2 linked regions of the Promicromonospora sp. Populi genome follow. The protein of the gene in region 2 interacts with the protein of the main gene of each other region in a pairwise test. Links are inferred from orthologs where the notes say so. Each region holds a gene or a part of one and is shown on either strand. Other genes may lie near its edges.

What was found.
Region 1: the proteins of AB1046_RS11835 (region 2) and AB1046_RS08550 interact in binary tests that used the Escherichia coli proteins (3 or more experiments, as listed by UniProt). The link is inferred for Promicromonospora sp. Populi from one-to-one orthologs.

The regions. Positions count from the first base shown.
Region 1 is NZ_CP163528.1:1,894,342-1,900,470, reverse strand. Bases 2,117-5,110 are described here. They hold AB1046_RS08550 (sulfurtransferase TusA family protein), read right to left. Parts: upstream 3,726-5,110; coding sequence 3,507-3,725; downstream 2,117-3,506. Other genes in these bases: AB1046_RS08545 (cysteine desulfurase family protein), read right to left, coding at 3,722-4,879; erpA (iron-sulfur cluster insertion protein ErpA), read left to right, coding at 3,071-3,424; AB1046_RS08560 (hypothetical protein), read left to right, coding at 2,350-2,928; nadA (quinolinate synthase NadA), read right to left, coding at 2,117-2,309. Also shown: AB1046_RS08575 (acyl-CoA thioesterase), read right to left, coding at 1-427; AB1046_RS08570 (DJ-1/PfpI family protein), read right to left, coding at 475-1,068; more of nadA, read right to left, coding at 1,083-2,116; coxB (cytochrome c oxidase subunit II), read left to right, coding at 5,150-6,073; ctaD (cytochrome c oxidase subunit I), read left to right, coding at 6,073-6,129. UniProt on the Escherichia coli protein: Sulfur carrier protein involved in sulfur trafficking in the cell. Part of a sulfur-relay system required for 2-thiolation during synthesis of 2-thiouridine of the modified wobble base 5-methylaminomethyl-2-thiouridine (mnm(5)s(2)U) in tRNA.
Region 2 is NZ_CP163528.1:2,601,180-2,607,264, reverse strand. What follows is about bases 1,817-4,766. They hold AB1046_RS11835 (cysteine desulfurase family protein), read left to right. Parts: upstream 1,817-2,623; coding sequence 2,624-3,910; downstream 3,911-4,766. Other genes in these bases: mnmA (tRNA 2-thiouridine(34) synthase MnmA), read left to right, coding at 3,907-4,766; AB1046_RS11840 (phenylacetate--CoA ligase family protein), read left to right, coding at 1,817-2,565. Outside these bases: AB1046_RS11845 (hypothetical protein), read left to right, coding at 1-973; more of AB1046_RS11840, read left to right, coding at 970-1,816; more of mnmA, read left to right, coding at 4,767-5,160; AB1046_RS11825 (hypothetical protein), read left to right, coding at 5,173-6,085. UniProt on the Escherichia coli protein: Master enzyme that delivers sulfur to a number of partners involved in Fe-S cluster assembly, tRNA modification or cofactor biosynthesis. Catalyzes the removal of elemental sulfur from cysteine to produce alanine.

The sequences.
Region 1 (6,129 bases), 710 kb from region 2 along the record:
GTGGCGAGATGCGGTTGTTCTGGCGGTCCAGGAAGCGGCTCGCGATGATCCCGCGCGCGTAGAGCAAGCCGTCGCGCGTGAACACCTGCTCCATGTAGAACATGCGCTCGTCCCAGCCCAGGATGCGGCTGGTGATCTCGAACCGCTCGAACGGCCGCAGGGACCGGCGGTACTTCACGGTCGACGCCGCGACCACCGGCGCCCAGCCCTTCGTGCGGGCGATCGAGAACATGCCGAGATCGGCGATCTGGTTGTTCCGGGCAACGTCCATCATCTGCAGGTACGTGCCGTTGTTGACGTGCAGGTTGGAGTCGAGGTCCTGGAGCGCTACCCGCATCCGGGTGACGGACGGGTCGAACAGGGACTGTCCGGGGCGGGCCTTGCGGGGGAAGAGTCCGGTCCAGGTGAGCTGGAACATGCGAGCCATGGAGTGAAGGTTATACCGAGAACCGGAAGTATCAGATACCTGTCTGGTCAGCGGGGCTGGTGCTGGATCTCGTTGCGCACCGACCTGGCCACCGCCGCCGACTCGAGCCGTTCGACGAGGTGCAGCGCCATGTCGATCCCCGCCGACACACCCGCGGAGGTGACCACGTCGCCGTCGTCCACGTACCGCGCCTCGGTGTCCACGAGGATGCTCGGGTCCAGGTCGGTCAGCTCGTCGTAGTGGCTGTGGTGCGTGGTGGCGGGCCGCCCGGCCAGGAGGCCGGCGGCGGCGAGCGGCAGGGCGCCGGTGCAGACGCTGGCCATGATCGGGGTCTGCTTGCGGATCTGGCGCAGCCACTCGAGGTGGCCGGGCTGGGCCAGCAGGGGCCGGGCACCCATCCCGCCCGGATAGACCAGCACGTGCAGCGGCCCGACGTCGTCCGCGCCGTGTGCCGGCAGGATCCGCAGCCCCTTCGCGAGCCGCACGCCCGAGCCGTCCCAGGAGAAGGTGCTCACCGTCGGCCGCAGCTCCTGCGAGTGGGAGCCCCACTCCGCGAACACCTCGAAGGGCCCGACGACGTCGAGCTCCTCCGCCCCGTCGAAGACAAAGATCCCGATGCGCAGCCCGCCGTTGCCGCTCACACGCTCACACCCGTTCAGATTCCGGGAAGGGCCAGCATCTGGTCGAGCGCCACGCGGGCCCAGTGCGCGTCATCGGCGTCCACGACTATCCGGTTCACCACACGGCCCTCCACGAGGGACTCCATGGCCCACACCAGGTGGGGTAGGTCGATGCGGTTCATGGTCGAGCAGAAGCACACGGTGGAGTCGAGGTAGTGCACGTTCTTGTCCGGGTGCGCCGCTGCGACCCGGCGCACCAGGTTGAGCTCGGTGCCGATCGCCCACGAGGAACCCGGCTCGGCCGCGTCCAGCTGCTTGATGATGTATTCGGTGGAGCCCACGTAGTCGGCGGCCGTGACCACCTCGTGCTTGCACTCGGGGTGCACCATCACGTTGATGCCCGGCACCGCGGCGCGGATGTCCGTGACGTTCTGCTCCGAGAAGCGTCCGTGCACCGAGCAGTGGCCGCGCCACAGGATCATCCGGGCGTCGCGCAGCTCCTGGTCGGTCAGCCCGCCGTTCGGCTTGCGCGGGTCGAAGATCACGCAGTCGTCCAGGGACAGCCCGAGCTCCAGCACCGCGGTGTTGCGGCCCAGGTGCTGGTCGGGGAGGAACAGCACCTTCCCGGTGCCCGCCGCGACGTCGTCGGTGCCGCCCGCCTTCTCGAAGGCCCAGCGCAGCGCGACCTCCGCGTTGGAGGACGTGCACACGGTGCCGCCGTGCCGCCCGGTGAACGCCTTGATGGCGGCCGACGAGTTCATGTAGGTGACGGGGACCGTCGAGTCCGCGATGCCCACGTCCTGCAGCACCGCCCAGGCCTCCTCGACCTGGCCGATCGCCGCCATGTCCGCCATTGAACAGCCCGCCGCGAGGTCGGGCAGCACCACCTGCTGCTGGGGCGAGGTCAGGATGTCCGCGCTCTCGGCCATGAAGTGCACGCCGCAGAACAGGATGAACTCGGCCTCGGGCCGGGCAGCTGCCTCGCGCGCGAGCTTGAAGGAGTCGCCGGTGACGTCGGCGAAGTTGATGACCTCGTCCCGCTGGTAGTGGTGCCCCAGCACAAACGCCCGGCTGCCCAGGGCGGCCCGTGCGACGCGGGCCCGTTCGACGAGGTTCGGGTCGCTCGGCGCGGGCAGGTCGCCCACACACTCCACACCGCGCTCGGAGGCCAGGTCACGGCCCTGACCGAGCAGCAGCAGCGGGGACGACGCGGGCTCGGAGAAACCGGAGAGTTCAGCCAGCAGAGTGCTCACGCTCCCCATGATGACACGCGGTGGTGACACGCAGTCAGGACGTGCCACGATGCCTGGTGTGCACGTGCTGCTGCTAGCCGAGACCCTGCCCGACGCCGAGCGACTCGCCTCCGCGTGGCGCGACGCCGCGCCCCACACCGCGACCGAGACGCGCGCGGTCCGGGTCCCTGGCGCCGTCGGGGTGTCCGCGGTCGGACCGGGGCCTGCGCTGGGCCACGCGCCGAGCGGCGGGGGCGTGCTGCTGGCCGGTGCGGCGATCCCCGTGGGCCGCCCGGACGCCGTCGGGCCGCAGGATGCCGGGCCCGCGCACCCGGGCCCGAGTGCGCCTGGGCCCGCGTCGTCCGCCCTGCCCCGCGCCGAGGGCGCGGCGCTGGCGGAGGCCGCCGCAGGCGCCGACGTCGTAGTGGCGTACGTCACGCGGCTCGACGGCGAAGGCCTGCACCGCGGGGTGGTGGTGGAGGCTGCCGCGGCCGCCGCACCGCACGCCGTGCCCGTCGTCGTGATCACCGGCCGCAGCGAGGTGAGCAGGCGCGAGTGGTCGACTGCGGGCCTCAGCGGGGTGCACGAGGTGACCGACGGCGACGTCGCCCGCATAGCCCGGACCTGGACGCCCGGCTGGACGCGCTGAACCCCGGACGGTGATGGGCACGGGCGTTGCTTGGGCGTACGCTTTGAGAACAGACCGGTACACGGGAACAGACGGGCCGATCGATGGGTTGGCACCGCTGAGACATCGACTACCGGTATGTCGAACACGATCGGGAGATGACATGACCGACACCACCACGGACATCGGTACCCACGGCGTCACCGTCACGGACGTCGCCGCGGGCAAGGTCCGTAGCCTGCTCGAGCAGGAGGGCCGCGACGACCTGCGCCTCCGCGTAGCGGTGCAGCCTGGTGGCTGCTCCGGGCTGATCTATCAGCTCTACTTCGACGAGCGGGTGCTCGACGGCGACGCGCTGCGCGACTACGACGGCGTAGAGGTCGTCGTGGACAAGATGAGCGTGCCCTACCTCGACGGCGCGACCATCGACTTCAAGGACACCATCGAGCAGCAGGGCTTCACGATCGACAACCCGAACGCAGGCAGCGCGTGCGCTTGCGGCGGGTCGTTCTCCTGATCGAAGCCTGAATTCGGCTGTACGACGGCGGGCCGGTCACCTTTACGGGTGACCGGCCCGTCTGTCGTCGGTGAAGTTGTCGTCAGTGGAGGCGGACCGTGACCGCCCAGCCGTCCTCGTCCTCGACGGTCGCGACGTGCTCGTGGCCGCGCATGCGGCACCACGCCGGCACGTCGAGCTTGGCGGCGGGGTCGGTCGACAGCACGGTCAGCTCCGTGCCGGCGGGCAGGCCCTTCGCGGCCGCCGCGAGCCGGATCACGGGCAGCGGGCAGCGCAGCCCGCGAGCGTCCACCAGCGTCACAGCCCGCCCACCCCGAGCATCTCGCGCACCCGGGCCACGGCGTCGGGCAGGACCGCGCAGAAGCGGTCCACCTCCTCGGCAGTGGTCGTCCGGTCCAGGGCGATCCGTACGTTGCCGTGCGTGAGCACCCCCATCGCCGCCAGCACGTGCGAGGGCTCCAGCGTGCTCGCGGTGCACGCCGAGCCCGACCCGACCGCGAACCCGTGCTGGTCCAGCTCCGTCACGAGCGCCTCGCCGTCCACGTAGAGGAACGAGAACGTGGCCACGTGGGGAAGCCGGCCCTCCGGGTCGCCCACCACCTCGACGTCGGGGATCCGTGCCACCTGGGCCCGCACCCGCTCCACGAGCGCCCGGCGCCGGGACTCCTGCGCCACGCGGTCGGCCTCGACGGCCTGCAGCGCCACCGCCGCGGCGAACGCGAGCGGCACGCTCACGCCGCCCGGCGCCCACGGGTCCTCGTCCTGGGGCCCGACGGGCGCGGTGCGGACCCGCTGCCGGGCGGCGAGCACCCCGACCCCCGCGGGGCCGCCCCAGTCGGCGGGGTCGGCGGCCAGGAGGTCCCAGGTCTCGGGTACCGCGACGTGCCCGACGCTCGCCCCGGCGTCGACCAGCAGGGGGACTCCGGCCGCGCGGGCGGCGTCGTGCACCGCCTCGACAGGCTGGATTGTGCCCACCTCGCCGTTGGCGTGCTGGAGCGCAGCGAGAGCGACACCCGGCGCCCGGACGGCGGCGGACATGGTGTCGGCGTCGACCCGGCCGAGCCGGTCCACTTCCGCTGTGCGGCGCTCGCCGGCGACGTCGGCCGCGTGCAGGACCGCGGCGCGCTCGACCCCGCTGACGACGACGCCAGCGCCGGCCCGGCGCCGGGCGGCGGTGGCCGAGGCGACCGCCGCGTGGAGCGAGGCCGTGTGTCCCGGAGTGAAGTGCACCTCCTGGGTCCGCGCGCCGAGCGCGGCGGCGACCGCCTCGCGGGCGCCGTCCAGCAGGCGGGCGGCGCGCCGGCCCTCGGCGTGCAACCGGCGCGGGTCGGCCCAGCCGTCGGCGAGGGCCTGCTCGAACGCCTGCCGGGCGAGCGGGTGCCACGGTGCGCGCCCGCCGTTGTCGAGGTGCACCCGGCCGGGGGTACTGGGAGTGCCGGGGGTGGCGTGGCTCACACATCCTCCTGCTGTCGCGGTGGTCCAGCTGATCCTCGCACCCGCGCGTGCCGCCGTCCGCGAGCATCGTTCTGACACGACTCAGGTGGGTGTCCTGAACAGCCGCGATGCGCGCCCCGGGTGCGGAATGAGTCACGTCCCGCGGGGTCCCTTCCGGGCATCATCACGGCCCGGGGCGCGCTAGGCTGCATCCCATCGAGGACGAAGGTTCTGCGTGGAGCTCGGGAGGAAACCGGTGCGACGCGCCGGACGAGACGTGAAAGGCCTCCCTTGCACTCGCAGCGACCTACCCGCACCAGGCGGGCCATCTTGCGCGCGTCGGCTCTTGCCGTCGGCGTCGCACTGCTGGCTTCCGGCTGTGCCAGCGAATCTCTTCAGCGCGGATACCTGCCCGGCTATTCCGACGGGGAGGTGACTAACCAGACCGGACGCATCACGGACCTGTGGGTGGGCTCGTGGATCGCCGCCCTTGCCGTGGGCATCCTGACCTGGGGCCTGATGCTGTGGTGCATCGCGGCCTACCGGAAGCGCAAGGACGACCACCAGCTCCCGATCCAGACGCGCTTCCACCTGCCGCTCGAGCTGATGTACACGGCAGTGCCGATCATCATGGTGCTCGTGCTGTTCTGGTACACCGACCGCGACATGACGGAGATCAGGGCTGTCGACGGCACCGCGACCGAGCACATCCAGGTCGTCGGCAAGCAGTGGAGCTGGGACTTCAACTACCTCGACGCCGACGTCTACGACTTCGGTGAGCACGAGGCCGACCCCGGTGGGGTCACCGCGGAGGACGAGCTCGACGGCGCCGTCGGAACCTCGACGTCCTTCCCGACGCTCTACCTGCCGGTGAACGAGACGGTGGAGTTCACGCTCGACTCGCGCGACGTCATCCACTCGTTCTGGATCCCTGCGTTCCTGTACAAGCAGGACATGATCCCGAACCGGACCAACACCTTCCAGGTGACGCCGACCCGCGAGGGCACGTACGCGGGCAAGTGCGCGGAGCTCTGCGGTGAGTTCCACTCCGGCATGCTCTTCAACGTGAAGGTTGTCTCGGCGGAGGAGTACGAGGCCCACATGGCGGATCTCGCCGCCAGGGGCCAGACCGGTGCGCTGGGCATGGACCTGGCTCGCACGGCCGGCCCGGTGGACAACCCGTCGGAGACCGAGGAAGAGGAGGCTGACCACTGATGGCCGCAGCGACCACCCACGAGCTGGTCCCGGGTCTCGCGCCCGGACGACAAACG
Region 2 (6,085 bases):
CCCGCACAACTCGCAGCCGATCAAGCTCCGGCCTGTCGACGACCGGACCGCCGAGCTCTACTACGACCTCGACCTCGGCCTTCCCGCGGAGTCGTTCGGCATCCCGTTCGGGCACGTCTGCGCGGGAGTCTTCCTGGAGTCGCTCCGCACCGTCGCGGAAGGGCTGGGGTACACGGTGGCGGAGAGCCTGGACCACCGCGAGATGGACTTCGACAGCGCCGACCGGCTGCACAGCCTGGGCACGGTGACCCTCACGCCGCGAGCCGTCTCGGACGCGGCCCGGGAACGGCTGGAGCTGTTCCGCTCCCGCCGCACGTCCCGTCGTCCCTATGACGCCCGGCTCGTGCCCGACGACGTGGTGGTGGGCGCCGCGGCCGTGGCGGACGCCGCTGGCCACACGTTCCGCACCACCGCGGACCGCCGGATCGTGCGCCGGCTCGTGCACATCAACCAGGCGACCCTGTTCTCCGACCTGCGCAACGACGCGGTCTACGGCGAGATCATGACCTGGCTGCGGTTCAGCAAGGACGACGCCCGCGAGCGGGCCGACGGCCTGAGCGCCGAGGCCATGCTCATGCCCGGCGGCCTGCTCCGGTTCGCCATGTCGCACCGCGGCCTGTGGGACGCGCCGGTAGTCGGCGGGGCGATCCGCTGGATGTACCTGAACACCATGCGCGGGGTCCGCCAGCTCGGCTGGCTGGAGGGCCCGTTCGCGGGGCCGGCGGACTACATCGAGGCTGGGCGCACCTTCATGCGGCTCTGGCTCGAGCTCACCGCGCACGGGGTGCGGCTCCACCCCTTCGGCACGGTGATCACCAACCCCGGTTCGCACCTGGCGTTCGCCCAGGCGGTGGCCGCCGACGAGGGCACCGGCCGGATGGCCTGGATGCTGTTCCGGTTCGGCTACAGCAAGACCCCTCCCGTGGCGCACCGGCGTCCCGCAGCGTCGATGCTGATCGGAGCAACCGCATGAAGCGCCTCCTCGCGTTCGCCCTCGTGGGCCTGGTGGATGCCGTCGTCCGCCCGCTCACGCACAGCGTCCACACGCACAAGCTGCTCCTCGGGCCCGGCATCGAGCCGCTGCGCTGGTGGCTGGGCCGGCTGCGCGCGTGGCGCACCTTCGACCTCGCGGCGAACCAGGTGCCCGCCTACCGCGCGTTCCTCGCGGAACGTGACCGGGACGGAAGCCTGACCTTCAAGGGCTCCCTCACCGAAGCGTTCCAGGGGATCCCGGAGATGGACAAGGAGTCCTACGTCAAACGGTGGAGCATCCCCGAGCGCTGCGTCGGGGGAAAGCTGCCCCGCCGCGGCGTCGTGGTCGACGAGTCGTCCGGGAGCTCCGGCAAGCCCACGAGCTGGGTCCGCGGGCGCGAGGAGCGCGCCGCCACGCGCCAGCTGCTCCAGGTGGGCTTCGCCCGGACCGCGTCGAGCCTGAAGAAGAAGCCGTTCGTCCTGAACGCGTTCTCCCTCGGTGCGTGGGCCACCGGGATGAACGTCACGGCCTCGCTCACCGAGGTCACGATGATCAAGTCCGTCGGCCCCGACAAGGACAAGATCATCAGCACGATGCGGGAGTTCGGGACCGACTACACCTACATCATCACCAGCTACCCGCCGTTCCTGAAGTCCCTGTTCGACGACGACCGGCTGGCCTGGGGCGAGTACGACATCGTGGCCGCGTTCGGCGGGGAAGGCATCAGCGAGGACATGCGCTCGCACATCCTCCGGTACGCCCACAGCGCGTTCGGCTCCTACGGGGCCAGCGACCTGGAGATCAACCTCAGCATCGAGACCGACTTCACCGTCGCCCTGCGGCGCGCGATCCACGACGACCCGCGCCTGTCCGAACGGCTGACCAAGACCGGTGAGTACGGCGTGCTCCCGATGATCTTCCAGTTCAAACCCTTCGACTACCTGCTGGAGACCAACGACGACGGCGAGCTGATCGTCACGATCGCCCGGGACCGGAACATCAACCCCCGCATCCGGTACAACATCCACGACCGCGGCCACGTGCTGCGCATGCGCGAGGTCCTGCCGGTGCTCAAGGAGCTCGGCCACGACGCCGTGATCGCCGAGAAGTTCCTCGACCTCCCGCTCCTGTTCCACTACGGGCGGTCCGACCTGTCCGTCGACTACAACGGCGCCGTCGTCGGGCCCGACGCGCTGCGCGACGTCATCCACAGCAGCCCCGAGCTCCTGGAGACGGTCGAGAACCACCGCCTGATCAGCTACGAGGACGCCGGCGGCGATCGGCAGCTCCACATCGCGCTCCAGCTCACCGCGGCCGCGACGGCCGCTGCCGCACTGGACCAGGACCGGCTGGACCAGGACCTGTACCGGGCGCTCGTCGCGGAAGAGCTCCGCCGCCGGAACGGGGACTTCCACAACGCGGTGCTCACCGCGCCGGAGGGCACCCTGCCCACCATCGCGTTCTACGGATACCGCTCCGGACCCTTCGCCACGGACAGCGGCAAGCTCAAGAACGAGTACGTCTGGCAGGTGTCCGGGAGCGCCCTGGCGCAGTGGGACATGGACCTCTCCCACGAGTTCTCCAGGCGGTGACCGTCGCGCGGCTCACACCGCGGGATGCGATCGGGCCTCGACGACGTTCGTAGACTTGATGACCGTGACGACTCCGCCCCCCGATCCCGCACGCACGCCCCTGACGGCGAGCGGCGCGCACGCCGAACCCCCGCGTGCGCCCGAGGGCGCCTATCTCGACCACGCCGCGACCACACCCATGTCGGCTGCGGCGCTCGCGGCGTTCGTGGCCGAGGCGCAGCGCACCGGCAACGCGTCGTCGTTGCACTCCGCGGGCCGCTCGGCCCGGCGCGCGGTCGAGGAGGCGCGCGAGTCGCTGGCGAAGTCGCTCGGCGCGCGGCCCAGCGAGGTCATCTTCACGTCGGGCGGTACCGAGGCGGACAACCTCGCGATCAAGGGCATCTTCTGGGGACGCCGCGCACAGGACAAGAGCCGCACCCGGATCCTCGTCTCCGCCGTCGAGCACCACGCGGTGCTTGACCCCGCCTTCTGGCTCGCCGGGCACGCGGGCGCCGAGATAGTGCTCCTGCCCGTCGACGGCGACGGACGGCTCGACCTCGACGCCCTGCGCGCCGAGCTCGCCGCCCACGCCGACGAGACGGCGCTGATCAGCGTCATGTGGGCCAACAACGAGGTGGGCACGCTCCAGCCCGTCCGCGACGTGGTGCGCGCCGCGCGCCCCTACGGCATCCCCGTGCACACCGACGCCGTGCAGGCGGTCGGCCAGGCCGAGGTCGACTTCACGGCGTCGGGCGTGGACGCCATGACCGTCACCGGCCACAAGCTGGGCGGCCCCGTCGGCGTGGGCGCCCTGCTCGCCAAGCGCGACCTGGCGCTCGAAGCCGTGCAGCACGGCGGCGGGCAGGAGCGCGGCGTGCGCTCCGGCACGCTGGACGCCGCCTCGATCGCCGCTTTCGGCGTCGCGGCGCGCCACGCCGTCGACTGCATGCCGAAGCGCGCCGCCCGGCTGTCCGCCCTGCGCGACGACCTCATCGCGCGGGTGCGCGCCGCCGCCTCCTCGGCCGTGCTGCGGGGCCCGGACCCGGCGACGGGCGACCGGCTGCCCGGCAACGCGCACTTCACCTTCCCGGGCGCGGAGGGCGACTCCCTGCTGTACCTGCTGGACTCGGCGGGCGTGCAGGCCTCCACCGGGTCGGCGTGCCAGGCGGGCGTGCCGCAGCCGTCGCACGTGCTCCTCGCGATGGGCGTCCCCGAGACGGAGGCCCGCGGCGCGCTGCGCTTCACGCTCGGGGCGACGTCCACCGAGTCCGACGTCGACCGGCTGGTCGACGCACTGCCGCACGTCGTCGCGCGGGCGCAGGCCGCGGGCTTGGTGTCCGGCCGCACGATCGGGGGCGGGGCATGAGGGTGCTGGCCGCCATGTCGGGCGGGGTGGACTCCGCGGTCGCCGCGGCGCTCGCTGTCGAGGCGGGTCACGACGTCGTGGGCGTGCACATGGCGCTGTCCCGCAACCGGGACCAGTTCCGTACGGGATCGCGCGGCTGCTGCTCCATCGAGGACGCCGGTGACGCCCGCCGCGCCGCCGACGTGCTCGGCATCCCGTACTACGTGTGGGACCTGTCCGAGCGCTTCGAGGAGACGGTGGTGGCCGACTTCCTCTCGGAGTACGAGGCCGGCCGCACCCCCAACCCGTGCGTGCGCTGCAACGAGCACATCAAGTTCGAGGCCCTGCTCGACAAGGCGACCGCCCTCGGGTTCGACGCCGTAGCGACCGGGCACTACGCGCAGATCGTCACGCGAGAGGTGCCGGTCGCATCAGGAGCGTCGGACGCGTCGGTCGCGGAGGATGGCGGGCCGACGTCGGGCATGCGGCTCGTGCGCGAGCTGCACCGCTCGCCGAACGACGCCAAGGACCAGTCCTACGTGCTGGCCGTCGCCGGGCCGGAGCGGCTCGCGCGTGCGATGTTCCCGCTGGGCGGGTTCGCGTCCAAGGACGAGGTACGGGCCGAGGCCGCGAAGCGCGGGCTGTCCGTCTCGGCGAAGCCCGACTCCTACGACATCTGCTTCGTGGCCGACGGTGACACCCGCGGCTTTCTGCAGTCCCGCCTGGGCTCCCGCCCCGGCTCCGTGGTCGACACCTCGGGCGACGTGGTGGGCGAGCACGACGGCGCCTACGCGTTCACCGTGGGCCAGCGCCGAGGCCTCGCCCTGGGGCGCCCCGCCGCCGACGGCAGGGCGCGGTACGTGGTGGACGTGCAGCCCGCGACGAACACCGTGGTCGTGGGGCCCGCCGAGCTGCTGAGCGTGGACCGGATCGCGGGGGAGAAGGCCCTGTGGTTCGACGACGTGCTGCCGTCGGTGGTCGAAGCGGACGGCTGGTTCGACGCCGAGGTGCAGGTGCGCGCGCACGGGGCGCCCGTCCCGGCACGGGTGCGGTCGATCGCCCAGGTCAGCGACGCGTATGGTGACGAGGAGCGACCGCCGTCGGGCAATGGAGAGACGGACGGATCCGGGCCGGCGATGGAGATAGAGCTGACCGGGACGCCCCTGCGTGGTGTGGCCCCGGGCCAGTCTGTGGTCGTCTACCGCGGTACGCGCGTGCTGGGCCAGGCAACGGTCTCCCGAGCCTGGCGGGCACCGGCGTCGAACATCTGAACAAGGAGAACGATGACTGCTGTGAGCGGGCACGGACCGTGGCCCGGTGGCGAGCGCGACGTGCTCGAGGCGCAGCAGACCGCGCTCGGCGAGCTCGCCGAGCTGCCCACGGGGGTCGACCCGGTGCCCTTCCTGACGCAGCTGCCCCAGCGTGGCCCGGGCGCCGACGCCCTCGGGCGGACGGCGGTGCTCCTGACCGAGATGCCCGTCGAGCTGGGCCCGCACGGCTGGAAGCTCACCGAGCGCCCCGGCGCGGACGCACGGCGGGCCGAGGCGTTCTGGCGCGAGGACCTCGGCGCGCTCGCCATCGCGGCGCACGGCCACGCGGGCCCGCTCACGGTGGAGCTGCTGGGGCCGTGGACGCTGGCGGCCCAGCTGTGGTCGGCCCGCGGGGACCGGGTCCTGGCCGACGCCGGCGCCCGGCGCGACCTGGGTCTGGCGCTCGCCGAGAGCGTCGGCACGCTGGTGGCGGACCTGCTGGCCCAGGTGCCCGGCGCCGAGGTGACCGTGCAGCTCGCCGAGCCGCTGCTCGGCCAGGTGCACGCGGGTGTACTGCCGACGTTCTCGGGTTTCTCGCGGCTGCGGGCGGTGGACGGGCCCGCGATCGTCGAGGGCCTGGAGCCGGTGCTCACGGCGGTCAAGGGCGCGGGTGCGCGCTCGGTGGTGCACCTCGGGAGCACGTGGGTGGGCGTGCCGCCCGTTGTCCTCGCCGGTGCGGACGCGCTGGGGCTGGACCTGGCCGACGTCGGGCCCGGCGGCTGGAACGAGAAGGCCTGGGAGCTGGTAGCCCGCGCGACGGAGCGTGGCACCGGGCTGTGGGCGGGTCTGCCGCCGGTGCGGGTCTCGCAGTGCGCCGGGCCGGCCGTCGGCGAGCTCGCGGACCTGGTGAGCGTGCCGTGGCGCCGGATCGGCCTGCCCGCGGCCC